4 regions of the Micromonospora sp. NPDC004704 genome follow, and region 4 is predicted to be linked to each of the others. Evidence: riboswitches for the same ligand, from Rfam matches in the RefSeq annotation. Region 4 holds a riboswitch; each other region holds the start of a gene.

Evidence for each region. Region 4 has a riboswitch for cobalamin ahead of bluB (5,6-dimethylbenzimidazole synthase). Riboswitches for the same ligand answer to the same signal wherever they lie in the genome.
Region 1: another riboswitch for cobalamin. It lies ahead of ACWEFB_RS31235 (ribonucleoside-diphosphate reductase subunit alpha); the one in region 4 lies ahead of bluB (5,6-dimethylbenzimidazole synthase).
Region 2: another riboswitch for cobalamin. It lies ahead of cobN (cobaltochelatase subunit CobN); the one in region 4 lies ahead of bluB (5,6-dimethylbenzimidazole synthase).
Region 3: another riboswitch for cobalamin. It lies ahead of ACWEFB_RS28605 (VWA domain-containing protein); the one in region 4 lies ahead of bluB (5,6-dimethylbenzimidazole synthase).

The regions. Positions count from the first base shown of each region.
Region 1 covers NZ_JBSGCD010000034.1:22,191-25,914, reverse strand. Annotated here, with positions in the region: partial or broken gene ACWEFB_RS31235 (ribonucleoside-diphosphate reductase subunit alpha) at 1-1,214, opposite strand, end outside; cobalamin riboswitch at 1,395-1,628, opposite strand; gene ACWEFB_RS31230 (oxidoreductase) at 1,818-2,735, opposite strand; gene ACWEFB_RS31225 (TetR family transcriptional regulator) at 2,834-3,400, shown strand; gene ACWEFB_RS31220 (low temperature requirement protein A) at 3,560-3,724, shown strand, end outside.
Region 2 covers NZ_JBSGCD010000027.1:59,629-63,352, reverse strand. Annotated here, with positions in the region: gene cobN (cobaltochelatase subunit CobN) at 1-2,161, opposite strand, end outside; cobalamin riboswitch at 2,284-2,404, opposite strand; gene cobG (precorrin-3B synthase) at 2,510-3,724, shown strand, end outside.
Region 3 covers NZ_JBSGCD010000027.1:36,378-40,101, forward strand. Annotated here, with positions in the region: gene ACWEFB_RS28595 (DMT family transporter) at 1-785, opposite strand, end outside; gene ACWEFB_RS28600 (DUF3592 domain-containing protein) at 933-1,388, opposite strand; cobalamin riboswitch at 1,504-1,626, shown strand; gene ACWEFB_RS28605 (VWA domain-containing protein) at 1,714-3,724, shown strand, end outside.
Region 4 covers NZ_JBSGCD010000005.1:304,387-308,110, reverse strand. Annotated here, with positions in the region: gene ACWEFB_RS09635 (outer membrane protein assembly factor BamB family protein) at 1-202, opposite strand, end outside; gene ACWEFB_RS09630 (SRPBCC family protein) at 257-769, opposite strand; cobalamin riboswitch at 913-1,110, shown strand; gene bluB (5,6-dimethylbenzimidazole synthase) at 1,144-1,776, shown strand; gene ACWEFB_RS09620 (hypothetical protein) at 1,864-2,610, shown strand; gene ACWEFB_RS09615 (winged helix-turn-helix domain-containing protein) at 2,603-2,986, shown strand; gene ACWEFB_RS09610 (DUF397 domain-containing protein) at 3,283-3,483, opposite strand; gene ACWEFB_RS09605 (DUF397 domain-containing protein) at 3,622-3,724, opposite strand, start outside.

The DNA of each region.
Region 1 (3,724 bases), on a different contig from region 4:
TCCACCCGTTGCCGGTCTGGGCCAGGGTCCGCATCATCCGCCCGTACAGGTCACGGGCCCTGACCTGGCGGACGAACCGGCCGGCGGCCTCGGCGGACCGGTAGGCGGCGTCGAACTCGTCGCCCCACAGGTCGGGCAGCTCGGGCACCTCGGCCGGGTCGAACAGCGACCAGGTCTCGTCGGCCTCGACCCGGCGCATGAACTCGTCCGGGATCCAGTTGGCCAGGTTGAGGTTGTGCGTACGCCGGGCGTCCTCACCGGTGTTGTCCCGCAGCTCGAGGAACTCCTCGATGTCCGGGTGCCACGGTTCCAGATAGACACAGGCCGCGCCCTTGCGCCTGCCTCCCTGGTTGACCGCCGCCACGCTCGCGTCCAGCGTCCGCAGCCACGGCACGATCCCGTTCGACAGCCCGTTCGTGCCACGGATCAGCGCACCCCGGGAACGCACCCGCGACCAGGCGATCCCGATCCCGCCGGCGAACTTCGACAGCTTCGCCACCTGGGCGTACCGGTCGTAGATCGAGTCGAGTTCGTCGCGGGGCGAGTCGACCAGGAAACAGGACGACATCTGGGTGTGCGCGGTGCCGGAGTTGAACAGCGTCGGGGAACTCGGCAGGTAGGCGAGAGACGACATCAACCGGTAGAACCCGATCGCCTCACCCGGCGTACGGGACAGGCCGCAGGCGACCCGCAGCAGCCAGTACTGCGGTGTCTCCAGCACCAGCCGGCCGGTCGGGTGCCGTAGCAGGTAACGGTCGTGGACCGTACGCAGCCCGAAGTACTCGAAACGCAGGTCGGCGGTGGGGTCGATGGCATCGTCGAGCTTGCGGGCGTTGATCGCGACGAACTGCGCCGTGTCGTCGCCGATCAGCCCGAGTTCGTGGCCGAGGCGGATCGCCTGGCTGAACGACGCGATGCCCTGGCCGCGTACCTCCTTGTCGACGTATCCGGCCAGGAGTCGGGCCGCGAGCCGGGAGTACTGGGGTTCCTCGCCGATCATCTCGGCGGCGGTCTGGATCGACAACCGGACCAGTTCGGCCGTGGTCGCCCCGTCGTAGAGTCCGCTGATCGTCCGGGTCGCCACCCGCAGCGGGTCGATGTCGTCGAGGTCGTCCGCCCATCGCTCCACCGCCCGGACGATCTTGTTCACGTCGACCGGCTCGAGCGCCGTTGCGCTTGCGCACCTGCATCTGCGTACGCCGCTGTCCCGGCGCGGGCGGATCGCCGTCCGCCGTCGTGCCGTCCGGCACCAACTCTGTGACCGTCACCTGTCGCTCCTCGTGCTCGTCGCCGACGAGGTCCGGAGTGCGCGCAGGCAGGCAGGGACGCACGCGAGGGCGCGCGTCTGTGCCGTCGGCCGTCCCGCGCGGCCTCGGACCGCCGCGCACGGATGGCCCGGCGCGGCGCGGCTGGCAGGTCTTCGGACTCATGGGCGCGGTCACGGGAACCCGTGACCCCCTACTGACCGTCGCTTCCCAGGCCACCCGGCAGAGGCCGGTTGTCTCCCAGTGCTGTGTGACGGTTGTCGTTCCCACTCACCGCTGCGGGGCAGTCCCGGACTTCCACCGGGTTCCCTCTTGCCTCAGCCGGGTTGGATGCCCGGCTGAACCAGTCGCGCCACAGACTATATATGGGGGAGGGCTGGACACCGAACACCAGATGTCGTGTCGGTGTGTTGGTAAGTGCGGACCCGGTAGCGTCCATCGAGGTTGGTCGCCCGGACTCCGCGTACGCCCACCGCACCGTCCGTAATGGTCCCTGCCGGCACGTCGCGGCCCGGGCAGTGGACCCCGGCGTACGTCACTGAGCGCTACCGGTCAGAGAGGGAAGGGGACGCCGGTGAGGCGTTCGCTGTCGGCCCACAGCCGCCTGCCCTCGGCCGGGTCGTCGGCGCCGCGCGGCAGGGCGACCGGTTTCGGCGTGCCGGCGGTCTGGTTGCGGGAGGCGGGGCCGATGAACGCGCCGGCGTGGACGTCGGGGCTGGTCGCGGCGTAGAGGCTGGGCCACGCGGCGCCCTCCGGCGAGCCCATCAGGAACCTCTCCATCACCCCGCTGAGCGCCCGGAGGAGCGCACCTCGGGTGTGCTGTTGGAGGTTGGTCATGGCGGCGCCGGGGTGGATCACCACGGGGGTGATGGTCGTCCCGGCGAGGCGGCGGGCGAGTTCCCGGGTGAAGACGACGTTGGCGCGCTTGGACTTCGCGTACGCGGCCATCGGGCGGTAGCGTTCCTCGCTCATCAGGTCGGTCAGTGCCCCGCTGCGCCAGGTCGCGGCGATCGCGCTGACCGTCACGATCCGGGCCGCGGGGGAGCGCTGTAGGGCGGGCAGGACCTGGGCGGTGAGCGCGAAGTGGCCGAGGTGGTTGGTGCCGAAGGTCAGCTCGAACCCGTTCGTGGTCGTCCGGCGTTCCGGGATGTTCATCACCCCGGCGTTGTTGACCAGCAGGTCGAGGGTCTCGGTCGCGGTGACCCGCTCGGCCGCCTCCCTGACCGAGGCCAGGTCACCCAGATCCAGGACCAGGGTTTCCAGGTCCGCCTGCGGCAGTTCGGCGCGCAGCGTACGGACCGCGTCGTCGAGCCGTGCCCGGCTCCGCCCGGCCAGGATCACCCGTGCCCCGTGCCGGGCGAGGACCCGTGCCGTTTCCAGCCCGATTCCGCTGTTCGCGCCCGTGATGAGGGCGGTACGCCCGGTCTGGTCGGGGATCGCCTCGGGAGTCCAGTGATCGTGGTTCGGCATCGCGCTCCTCCTTCGTAGTGAACATTCATTCAGTAAGGCGACGATATCCACGGTCGAGGCGGCTTGTCAAATGAATGTTCAGTAGGCAAGCTGGGAGCATGAGTACCCGTGACCCGGAGACCAAACGTCAGCGCCTGCTGGAGGCGGCCCTGTCGGAGTTCGCCGCGTACGGCCTGGCCGGGGCGCGGGTCGACCGGCTCGCCAAGCGGGCGGGGATCAGCGCCGGCCTCGTCTACTCGTTCTACGAGAACAAGGAGGGCCTGTTCGAGGCGGTTTTCGACGCGATCGTCGAGCAGGTGGTCGCGGGGGTCCCGATGGACGCCGACGACCTGGGCGAGTACGCCGCACGCCTCTACGACGGCGGGCTGGCCCACCCCGAGGTGATGCGGTTCGTGGCCTGGTACGAGCTGGAGCGCGGCGACTCGGCCGGCCGGCGGGCGTCCACCTCCGCCGCGATGAAGCAGAAGGTCGACGCGGTGGCGGACGCCCAGCGTCGGGGCGTCGTCACCGACCGGTTCACCGCCGGGCAGATCCTGGCCCTGGTGCAGAACCTCGCCAACATGTGGCAGATGCAGGGCGCCGACTTCCTGGAGCTCGTACCCGAGCAGACCCGGCGTACGACGATCGTGGACGCCGTACGCCGTTTGGTCGCTCCCGCCCGCTGACGGCTCCCGGCGGGCTCGCAGGACCGTTCGTCACCGGATTCCGGGATCGGTTGCCCTCGCCCTGTGGTACGACTGGCTGCGACGACGGATCGGTACGGGGCCGGTTGTCGCCCGAACCGGCAGCCCGGAGGCGGGCGGAAGCGTGGGAACGGGCGGCGCATGACAACGGGTAGAGGCTCCACGCTGATCCGCGACCCGAGCCAACCGCAGCGGGCCACCTACGTGGAGCTCTTCTACGACCTGGTTTTCGTCTTCACCCTCGCCCGGCTCGCCGAGGCGCTGATCGAGGACCTGCACCCGCTCGGTGCGTACGAGGCACTGATC
Region 2 (3,724 bases), on a different contig from region 4:
CCTCGATCCGGTCCACCTCGACCCGGCCGGCGGTGCCGTCCTCGGTCAGGCCGAGCGCTTCGCGCAGGCCGGGCAGGGCGGCGACCTGACCGGCCCACATCTGCCGGGCGCGGAGCATCGCGAGCACCAGGTCGACCCGGTTCTGCCCACTCGGCGCCACCCCGAGCACGTGCAGCCCGTCGCGGATCTGTACGTCCTTGACCTCGCAGAGCCAGCCGTCGACGTGCAGGATGAACTCGTCGAACTCGGCGTCGTGCGGCCGGTCCGACAGGCCGAGGTCGTGGTCGAGCTTGGCGGCCTGGATCAGGGTCCAGATCTGGGCCCGGATCGCCGGCAGCTTCGCCGGGTCCAGGGCGGCGATGTTGGCGTGCTCGTCGAGGAGCTGCTCCAGCCGGGCGATGTCGCCGTAGCTGTCGGCGCGGGCCATCGGCGGGATCAGGTGGTCGACCAGGGTGGCGTGCGCCCGCCGCTTGGCCTGGGTCCCCTCACCGGGGTCGTTGACCAGGAACGGGTAGATCAGGGGCAGGTCGCCGAGGGCGGCGTCGGACCCGCAGGCGGCGGACATGCCGAGCGTCTTGCCGGGCAGCCACTCCAGGTTGCCGTGCTTGCCGACGTGCACCATCGCGTGCGCGCCGAACTCGTCGGCCAGCCACCGGTACGCGGCCAGGTAGTGGTGGCTCGGCGGCAGGTCCGGGTCGTGGTAGATGGCGACCGGGTTCTCCCCGAAACCGCGCGGCGGTTGGACCATCACCACGGTGTTGCCGGACCGCAGCGCGGCGAGCACGATCTCGCCGTCGGGGTCGCGGGAGGTGTCGACGAACAGTTCACCGGGCGCCGGTCCCCAGTGCCGTTCCATGCCCTCGCGCAGCTCGGCGGGGAGGGTGTCGTACCAGGCCCGGTAGCGGCTGGCCGGGATCCGGATCGGGTTGGCTTCGAGCTGTTCCTCGGTGAGCCAGTTGAGATCCTGGCCACCGGCGGCGATCAGCGCGTGCACCAGGGCGTCACCGTCACCGGCGGTCACTCCGGGGAACGCGTCGGGTCCGTCGGCGGGGCCGATGTCGTACCCCTGGTCGCGCATGGCGCTGAGCAGCCGGACGACGCTGGCCGGGGTGTCGAGGCCGACGGCGTTGCCGATCCGGGCGTGCTTGGTCGGGTACGCCGACAGCATCAGGACGATCCGGCGGTCGGCCGGCGGGATGTGTCGCAGCGACCCGTGCCGGACCGCGATGCCGGCGACCCGGGCGGACCGTTCCGGGTCGGCCACGTAGACGGTCAGCCCGTCAGCGTCGATCTCCTTGAACGAGAACGGGACGGTGATGATCCGGCCGTCGAACTCGGGGATGGCGACCTGGGTGGCGGTGTCCAGCGGGGAGAGACCGTCGTCGTTGTCCGCCCAGACGGCGCGGCTGCTGGTCAGGCAGAGCCCCTGGAGGATCGGCACGTCGAGGGCGGCGAGCGCGCCGACGTCCCACGCCTCGTCGTCGCCACCGGCACCGGCGTCGGCCGGGCGGGTGCCACCGGCGGCGAGCACGGTCACGACCAGTGCGTCCGCCTCGCCGAGGGTCTCCAGCAGGGCCGCCTGGGGGCTGCGCAGCGAGGCGCAGTAGACCGGCAGCGGGCGACCACCGGCGTCCTCGATCGCGGTGCAGAGCGTCTCGACGAACGCGGTGTTGCCGGCGACGTGGTGGGCCCGGTAGTAGAGGACGCCGATCACCGGCCCGTCGCTGTTGCGGGCCGCGCGCTCCAGCCGCCCCCATTCGGGGGTCGGCACCGGCGGGGCGAAGCCGTACCCGGTGAGCAGGATCGTGTCGGAGAGGAACCGGTGCAGCTCGGTGAGGTTCGCCGGGCCGCCGTGCGCGAGGTAGGCGTGGGCTTCCGCGGCTACCCCGGCGGGCACGGTCGAGCGGCGCATCAGCTCCGCGTCCGGTGCCTGTTCACCACCGAGGAGTACGACCGGCAGCGCCCCGGCCAGCAGCGCGTCCAGCCCTTCCTCCCAGGCGCGGTAGCCGCCGAGGATGCGTACGACCACGAGGTCGACGCCGTCGAGCAGGGCGGGCAGGTCCTCGACCGAGGTACGGGCCGGGTTGGCCAACCGGAAGTCGGCGCCACTGGCCCGTCCGCTGAGCAGGTCGGTGTCCGAGGTGGAGAGGAGCAGGATCATCGGGCACCGCGCAGGGCGTGGCGTGACATGGTGGTTCCTCCCTCGGGGTCCGCGCCCCGGGTTCGTCGGTTGCGGCGAGGCGCGGACCTGTCGGGTCCGTGCCGTGCCGCGCGGTGACCCGGAGTCTCCTGGCTCCCGGATCGTCGCTCGCCCCGGTCTTCCCGCCCGTGTGGGCCGTGACCGTGTCGGGGTCCGCTCCCCGGTAACAGTGGCGGGACCGCGCCGGGATCACACCGGCTTCCTCCACCTGTCGCCGCGTTCAGCGGTTCTCACTCTCACGAGTCGGACCCCCGTTCGTCAAGCGGTACCCGACAGGGGTGCAGCTGCGCAGGCCGTAGTATCCGCCGGGTGTGGTCACCACGAGGGCGGTCGGCACCGGACGCCTGTCCGGGGACGAGACGCGTACATGCCGCCGCCGACGGCAACCTGGCCCGGGTACGGGTGCCCGGTGGGCGGCTGCACGCCGACCAGCTCGACGCGCTGGCCGCCGCCACGACCGACCTCGCCGACGGCGCCCTGGAGCTGACCTCACGCGGCAACGTGCAGCTCCGTGGCCTGCGGGCGGGTGCGGAGCGGGAGCTGGCCGCCCGGTTGTACGAGGCGGGGCTGCTGCCGTCGGAGAGCCACGAACGCGTACGCAACGTCATCGCTTCCGTACTCAGTGGTCGGGTGGGTGGGGGTCTGGTCGACGTCCGGGCACTGGTCGACGCGCTGGACGAGGGGCTCTGCGCCGATCCGGCGCTGGCCGGGCTGCCCGGTCGGTTCCTGTTCACCGTCGACGACGGTCGGGGGGACGTGACCGGGTTCGGGGCGGATGTGGGACTGCTCGCCGTACCCGGGGGTGCGGTGGCGGTGCTCCTGGCCGGCACCGACACGGGAGTACGGGTGAGCCCACCGGAGGCCGCCTCGACCGCCCTGCTCGCCGCCCGGTTGTTCCTCGCCGAGTCCACCGCGCAGCACAGCACCGCCTGGCGACTGGCTGAACTCGACCACGGCGTACCGAGGGTCACCGCCCGCCTGCGTGCGGCTCTCGACCCGGCGCTGCTCATGCCGCCCGGCGATCTGACAATCCCCGAGTCGCCGACGCGGGCACCGGTCGGGCCGGTGACCCAGGTCGACGGGCGGGTGGCGCTGGCGCTGGTGGTGCCGCTCGGCCGGCTCACCGGAGCCCAACTCGCCGCGCTCACGGCAGCCGCCGGTACGGGCAGCGACGAGATCAACATCACTCCGTGGCGGACCGTCGTGGTACCCGATCTGAGCACCGGCGAGGCTGAGCGCCGGCTGGCGACACTTGCCGCCGAGGGTCTGGTGGCGGATGCCACCGCCGGTTGGGTCGGGGTGACCGGCTGCGCCGGGCAGCCCGGCTGCGCGAAGGCGCTCGCGAACGTACGGACCGACGCCACCCTGGTGCACGCCTCGGCGTCGCCGGGCACGGGCGACCTGCCGGTGCACTGGGTCGGTTGCGAGCGGCGCTGCGGACGGCCGGCGGACCGGCATGTCGAGGTGCTGGCCACCATCGACGGTTACCAGGTCAGCCTGGACGGCCGACCGCGCCCGCGGTCG
Region 3 (3,724 bases), on a different contig from region 4:
ACGAGGGCGCCCAGTAGGACTGCCACGACGGGGAGGAGGTAGGTGGTGGTCGAGGCGGCGGTTGATCCGAGGTCGTTGATGAGGCGGTAGTTGAGTACGTAGGCGAGCCCGGTCCCGGCGGTGCCCAGCAGCAGGAGACTGCCGACCGGCACCACGCCCCACGTCGGCGCGGTCAGGCCACCGAAGGGCAGGGCGAGCGTGAGCAGCGCCGCGCCGGCGGCGAGCTGGCAGGTCGCGAGCATGATCGGGGGAATGCCCCGGCCGGTGAGATGACGACCCATGTAGACAAAACTGACGCCATAGCTCGCGGCGGCGGCGAGGCAGGCCAGCCCGCCCCAACTCGCGATGTCACCGGCCGACTCCCAGGGTGTGAAGATCAGCACGGTCCCGGCGAAACCGAGTGCGATGCCCACCCCGCGTCCGACGCTGACCGTCCGGTCCGTCCCCGCCAGTACGGCCACCAGCACCGTCCACAGTGGTGTGGTCGCGTTGAGCACACCCGCGACGTTCGAGCCCACGGTCTGCTCGCCGAACCCCACGAGCGTGTACGGGATCGCGTTGGCGAACAGCGCCGCGACGGCCAGGTGCGCCCAGATGACCCGACGGGTCGGGAAGGGCAGCCTCCGTACCAGGGCGATGGGTGCCAGTACCGCGACTCCGAGCAGGAGCCGGAACAGGACGAGCTGGACCGGGGTGAACCCGTCCAGCGCCAGCTTGATCCAGAGGAAGCCGGACCCCCAGATCAGCGCGAGCAGGGCCAGCCTCAGGACACTTCCGCGACTCAATCCGTCTCCCCGTCCCGGTGCTCGACCTCCGGCAGGTCGCACGCCCCGGCGCCCGCTGCGGGCCCATGATCCATGACGGGTCGGAGGCCGGCTCACCCGAGGACGGCCGGCCCGGCAGTTCGGCCGGCGGCGCCCCGCTCCCCACCATCACCCCACCCGGTCCCGCCGATTCGCCCGAACCAGCGCCCAGGTTGCCAGCGGCACCCCGATCCCGCCGAACAGGGTCACTCCCAGCAACAGGTACGCCGTGTCGTGGTTCTCACCGGCGCGGGCGTCGTTGACGTCGGCTTGCGGGTCCTGCGGGTCGTACACGATCGGCACCTCGTCGCCGAGCGCCGGAGGGGGACCGGGCGCCTCGTCGCCCTGACCGATCAACGCCCGCACCTGCCGGCCGTCGGACGTACGGAACTCGACCTCGGTCCGATTGGCCCTGCCCGCATCGACTTCCACCACCCGGGCGGTGGTTCGTTCACCGTGATCCCGCAACGCGTTGTCGTTGCGCCACACCTGGACCGTGGCGATCGCGAACCCGACGATCACCACGATCCCGAGACCGACGAAGAGCGGCACCGGTGGCCGCCGACGTTCCCCGAAGAATGCCATGGCCATCGATTACCCGGTCGGTACGGAAGACGAACCGGGCACGGCGCGGTCGCGGTGGTCACGTTGACGACGGACCGGTCGGTGGGACAGCATGGCCTGCACGAGCGGTGCGCGGAGGAACCCGGTGCGAGTCCGGGGCGGTCCCGCCACTGTGACCGGGGAGCGACCCCTCACGTACGGGCCACGGCCGAGCGGCCGGAAGGTCGAGGGGGAGCGTCGATCCGGGAGTCAGGAGACTCCGACCGCTCGGTGACACCCAGCCACACGCGGGCGTGGATACCCGCGGAAGGGACTTGAGCATGGCTTCTGCGCGCCTGAGCGGGCGATGACCCCGCCGTACCCGTTCTCTGCCGTCGTCGGCCTGGCCGAACTGCGACTGGCCCTGCTGCTCAACGCGGTCTCCCCGGCGATCGGCGGGGTGCTGGTCCGGGGTGAGAAGGGCACCGCCAAGTCGACGATCGTCCGGGCGCTCGCCGCGCTGCTGCCCGACGTCGACGTCGTCCCCGGCTGCCGGTTCGCCTGTGACCCGGCCAACCCGGACGCGGACTGCCCGGACGGCCCGCACGAACCGGGGGCGGTCGGCCAGCGGCGCCGCGCCACCCTGGTCGAGCTGCCGGTCGGCGCCACCGAGGACCGGGTGGTCGGCACCCTCGACCTGCAACGTGCCCTGGCCGACGGGATCAAGGCGTACGAGCCGGGGCTGCTCGCCGCCGCCCATCGCGGGGTGCTCTACGTCGACGAGGTCAACCTGCTGCCGGACCATCTGGTGGACCTGCTGCTGGACGCCGCCGCGATGGGTCGGGCGCACGTCGAACGCGACGGGGTGTCGGTCAAGCACGCGGCCCGGTTCCTGCTCGTCGGCACGATGAACCCGGAGGAGGGCGAACCCCGCCCCCAGCTCGTGGACCGGTTCGGGCTGGTGGTCGCGGTCACCGCGCCCCGCGAGACGGCCCCCCGGGCCGAGGTGGTCCGGCGGAGGCTCGCGTACGAGACGGATCCGGTGGGCTTCGCGGCGCGCTGGATCGACGAGGATGCCGTACTCGCCGAGCGGATCGCGGTCGCCCGTCGACGGCTGCCCGGAGTGCGGCTGCCCGACCACGAACTGGACCGGATCGCCACCATCTGCCTCGCGTACGGGGTGGACGGGCTGCGCGCCGACATCGTGGTGGCCCGGACGGCGGTGGCGCTCGCCGCGTGGCACGACCGGGACGTGGTGACCGCCGACGACGTGGCCGCCGCGGCCAGGCTCGCCCTGCCGCACCGCCGCCGCCGGGACCCGCTCGACCCGCCCGGCGCCGACCAGGAGAAACTCGAGGAGTTGCTGCGGGAGCACGGCGCGGACGCCGATCCGGAGCCCGACCCGCCGGCCGGACCCGACGACGACCCGGACGGAGGGCCGCCCGACGGTCCGCCGGAGGGACCCGGCGGTGGCCCGCCACCGGGTGGACCCGACCGGGGGCCGGACACATCCGACGGGCCGCCCCCGCCGACCACCGGACCGGAGCAGACCGACCCGGCCGAACAACCCGTACCGGAGCAGCGGACGGAGGAGCAGACGACGGAACAGCCGACCGCCGGGAACCAGCCGACGGTCGCGGCGACGAGCCCGTACCGGACTCGCGCCCTGGCCGTACGCGGACGGGGGACCGGCGCGCACACCGGCCGACGCTCCCCGGCGTACGCCCGGCGGGGTCGGGTGGTCGGGGCCCGGCTGCCGGCCGGCCGGCTGACCAGCCTGCACCTGCCCGCCACCCTGCTGGCCGCCGCCCGGCGCGGAGCCCGCACGGTGACGGCCTCGGATCTGCGCGAGGCGGTGCACGTCGGGCGGGAGGCGAACCTGGTGCTCTTCGTGGTGGACGCCTCCGGGTCGATGGCGGCGCGCCGCCGGATGCGGGTGGTGAAGACCGCCGTCCTGTCCCTGCTGCGCGACGCCTACCAGCGGCGGGACAAGATCGGCATGATCACGTTCCGGGGTACCGGGGCGAGTACGGTGCTGGAACCGACCGCCAGCCACGAGGTCGGTGTGCTGCGCCTGGCCGAACTGCGCACCGGTGGCCGTACCCCGCTCGCCGCCGGGCTGCGCCAGGCGGCCCGGACCCTGGAGTCCGAACGCCGCCGCGACCCGCGCCGCCGGCCGCTGCTGGTGGTGGTGACCGACGGTCGGGCGACCAGCGGTCCGGACCCGTTGACCGTGGTGCCGTCGCTGGCCGACGTCGCCTCCGTGGTGGTCGACTGCGAGTCGGGGCCGATCCGGCTCGGGCTGGCCCGGCGGCTCGCCACCGCGCTCGACGCCGACTGCGTCCCGCTGGACGCGCTGCACACTCTCGGAAAGGCGG
Region 4 (3,724 bases):
TCAGCGGGGCGGACGCGAGCGTGCCGACCACCCCGGTCGCCGCCCGCACCGGGGCCGGATAGTCGGCGCGGGCGGGGGTGAGCACCTCGGCGGGGGCGAGCACGCGGAAGGTGACCACGGCTGCCGCCGCGACGACCAGCACCGCCACCAGCGCGACCACTGCCGGCCGGCGCCGGCCCCACACGCGGCCCCGCGATCGCATCCAGTACCTCCGCTGGGCACCCTACCGAGACAGCCCCGACGTGCGGCTGGCAGGTCAGGCGGCAGCAGCCGGGTCACCGCGATGATCATGATTGGTTGAGGTGACCACGGCGGCCAGGTCGGCGAGGTCACGACGCAACGCGCCCTCGACGGTACGGGCGGCAAGTCCGCCGAACACCAGCGCGAGCAGGCGCGCGTACGGTGCCGTGACCGCGCCCTCCTGCACCACGCTGACCGCGGTCCAGCCACCGCGCCGCCGCCGACGCCGTCCCTGCACCGGAGTGAAGGTGTACGCGGTCCGGTAGTCGACGCCTACGCCGGACGAGCTGACAGTGAGCCGGTGCGGTGGGCTGAACTCCTCCACCCGGAACTCCTCCAGCAACTCGGTGCCGTCCGGCAGATGGTGACTCTCCCGCCAGACCGTGCCGACCCGCGTCGGACCGGGGGTGAGCACCTCGATCCCGCTGATCGTGGAGAGCCAGTCGGATCGGCCGGGCAGGTCGGTGAAGACCCGCCACAACTCCTCGGCGGACGCCTGCACCAGCCGGGTCACCGCTACCGTCGCCATCACACCTCCCGAACCTCCACCGTACGGGGGGTGACCGACCATTAACGCGAACATTCGCGGAAGGCGACGAGAACGTGACCCGAGTGACGATCGAACCCGCCGCGCTCGGATCCGGAAGCCGTCCCCGCTAGGGTTCGGACCGGCACGAACTGTTGCGAGGTGCCCCGCGCGAGCGGGGAGAATCGGGAAGCCGGTGTGATTCCGGCACGGGCCCGCCGCGGTGACCGGGGAGCTGCCACCCACGCGTACGAGACGCAGCCACTGGCCCTGAAAAGGGCTGGGAAGGCGGGTGACCAGCGCAGATCCGGAAGTCGAAGACCGGCCTCGCTGTCACCAGCCCCTCTGTGGGGGCGCGAGCGCAGCGGGAGCCTGCCTTGGACACCGATCTCTACGACGTCATCCACCGTCGCCGGGACGTACGCGCCCAGTTCACCGGTGCCCCGATCCCGGACGAGGTGCTGCACCGCGTCCTGACGGCGGCGCACGCCGCGCCGAGTGTGGGGCTGTCCCAGCCCTGGGACTTCGTCCTGGTCCGGGATCCGGACCTGCGGCAGGAGTTCCACCGGCACGTGGAGCGCGAGCGGGACACCTTCGCGTCCACTCTGGACGCCGACGCCGCCGAACGTTTCGCCCGGATCAAAATCGACGGCGTACGCGAGTCGACCCTGTCGATCGTGGTCACGTACGACCCGGAGCGGGGTGGACCGGCCGTGCTCGGTCGGCACGCGATCGCCGACGCCGGTCTCTACTCGGTCTGCCTGGCGATCCAGAACCTGTGGCTGGCCGCCAGTGCCGAGCGGCTCGGGGTCGGCTGGGTGTCGTTCTACCGGGAGCCGTTCCTGCGTGAGCTGCTCGGCATCCCCGCCACCATCCGCCCGGTCGCCTGGCTCTGCCTCGGCCCGGTGACCCACTTCGAGCAGACCCCCGACCTGGAACGACACGGCTGGCGTCAACGCCGCCCGTTGTCGGCCGCGATCCACCAGGACCGCTGGCGTCCCTCCGTCTGATCCTCTCCGGGCCTTGCCTCCACTGGGGACCCGCCCGCATACTTTGCATTGCAGAGTAAATCACTGTTGCAGAGTTGAGGAGGGGCCATGGGCCCGGTTGACACGGGGGAAGCCGAACGGACACTGGTCGAACTGAGGCGACTACGCCGACGCACCCATGCCCGCACCCACGCCGGGGCCTGGCTACCGGCAGCGGGTGTAGCGGCCCTGCTGCTGCTGAGCATCACCCTCTACCGCTACCCGTTCGAGCCGGCGTACGCGATCACCGCCGAGTACCCGTACTGGGCCGGGCTGCCTGACCAGCAGCGCAGCGCGCTCGCGTCGTACCTGTTCTGGTTCCTCGGCACGCCGCTGCTGATCGCGGCAACCGCAGCCTGGTACCGGTGGCGCTCCCGCCAACTGGGGCTCCGGGTGGCCTGGTGGCCGTTCGCGGGAACCGCCCTGGGCGTCCTGGTGCTGCTCGCGATACTCGCGGCGGTGCCGAAGGGCCCGCCGTCCGACGACCTGATCGCCGACTCCGGCTTCTGGTGGCAGGGACTGCTGACCCCGCTGGTGCCGATCGCGTTCGCCGTACTCGCGCTGGCCTGGGGCGAACGCAGTCGCACCCTCGCGGCGACCGGAGTGTGGATCATCCTGCTGGCAAGCTGGCTGTGCGGGACCTTCCCGCTGGGGCGCCTCCCGGCCTGGGTGTTCGTGCTGCTCGACGGCAACCCGGACGCGCTCGGTGGCCAACTGGCCCTCCGACCGGGCCACTATCTTGTGCTGATGGCACTGCCGCTGGTCATCTTCGCCGCCGTACGCGCCCGGCGGTCCCGGAGGTATGCCGGTGAGTGACCCGCAGGCGCCGCATCCGTCGCTAGCGCTGGACGACACCGTCCACCAACGCGTACGCCTGGGCATCCTCACCGTGCTCAGCGCGACCCAGGAGTGCAAGTTCGCCACCCTGCGGGACGAACTCGGGCTCACCGACGGCAACCTGAACCGGCACCTGCGGATCCTGGAACAGGCCGAGTTGTTGCAGGTGATTAAGGGTTACGAGGCGCGCCGCCCCTGTACCTGGCTCCGGCTCACCCGGCAGGGGCGGGCCGCCCTACGGGCAGAGGTCGCCGCCCTGGAACAACTCGTCAGCCGAATCCGCAGCGCCCCGGACCCCACCGACCCCGGCACGATCAACTCGGACGCGGGCTCCACCGGCCCGGCACAATCCTGAGACCGCCTGCGCTGTGCAGGGCCTTTCACAGCGGATTGGCAAAGTTTCACTCAAACCCCCGGTTTGCCTGTCACAGCTAAACGTGGGTTTGTCGGCAAACTTCCACTGTCCAGAGACGCGTCCCGACACAAGGGCACCTGAGCCCACTACAAGACGTACGTCGAGGATCCGGAGCTGCAAGTTCCCCAGCAGGCGGCAGCAGCACGCGTACGGGCAACCATGATCATTGCGCGCTGAGCTGTTCTCATGACCACTCACAGAACAGCTCAGCGCGCGTGGATCATCGTCACCCACCCTCAGCGCCGGAAAGCACCGGACTTCGCACCGGCGACGAACGCCACCCAACCCGCCGGCTCCACCACCAGCACCGGCCCAGCCAGATCCTTCGAATCACGCACCCCAACTACGCCCACCAGGTTGTCCGCCACCTCAACACACTGACCTTGGTCGTTTGAACGGCTGCTCTTGCGCCAACGGGCATCCGAAAGATCGATCACGACTCACTCCCTGCCGAGACGTCGAAGCATGTCAGTTGGCGCGGCATACGGCAGTCAAACGATGATCGTTGCGCTCTGAGCCGTTCTCCCGACCACCCGCAGAACAGCTCAGCGCGCGTGGATCACCATCGCCCACCCTCAGCGCCGGAACGCACCGGACTTCGCACCGGCAACGAACGCCACCCAGCCCGCCGGCTCCACCATTAGCACCGGCCCAGCCACGTCCTTCGAGTCACGCACC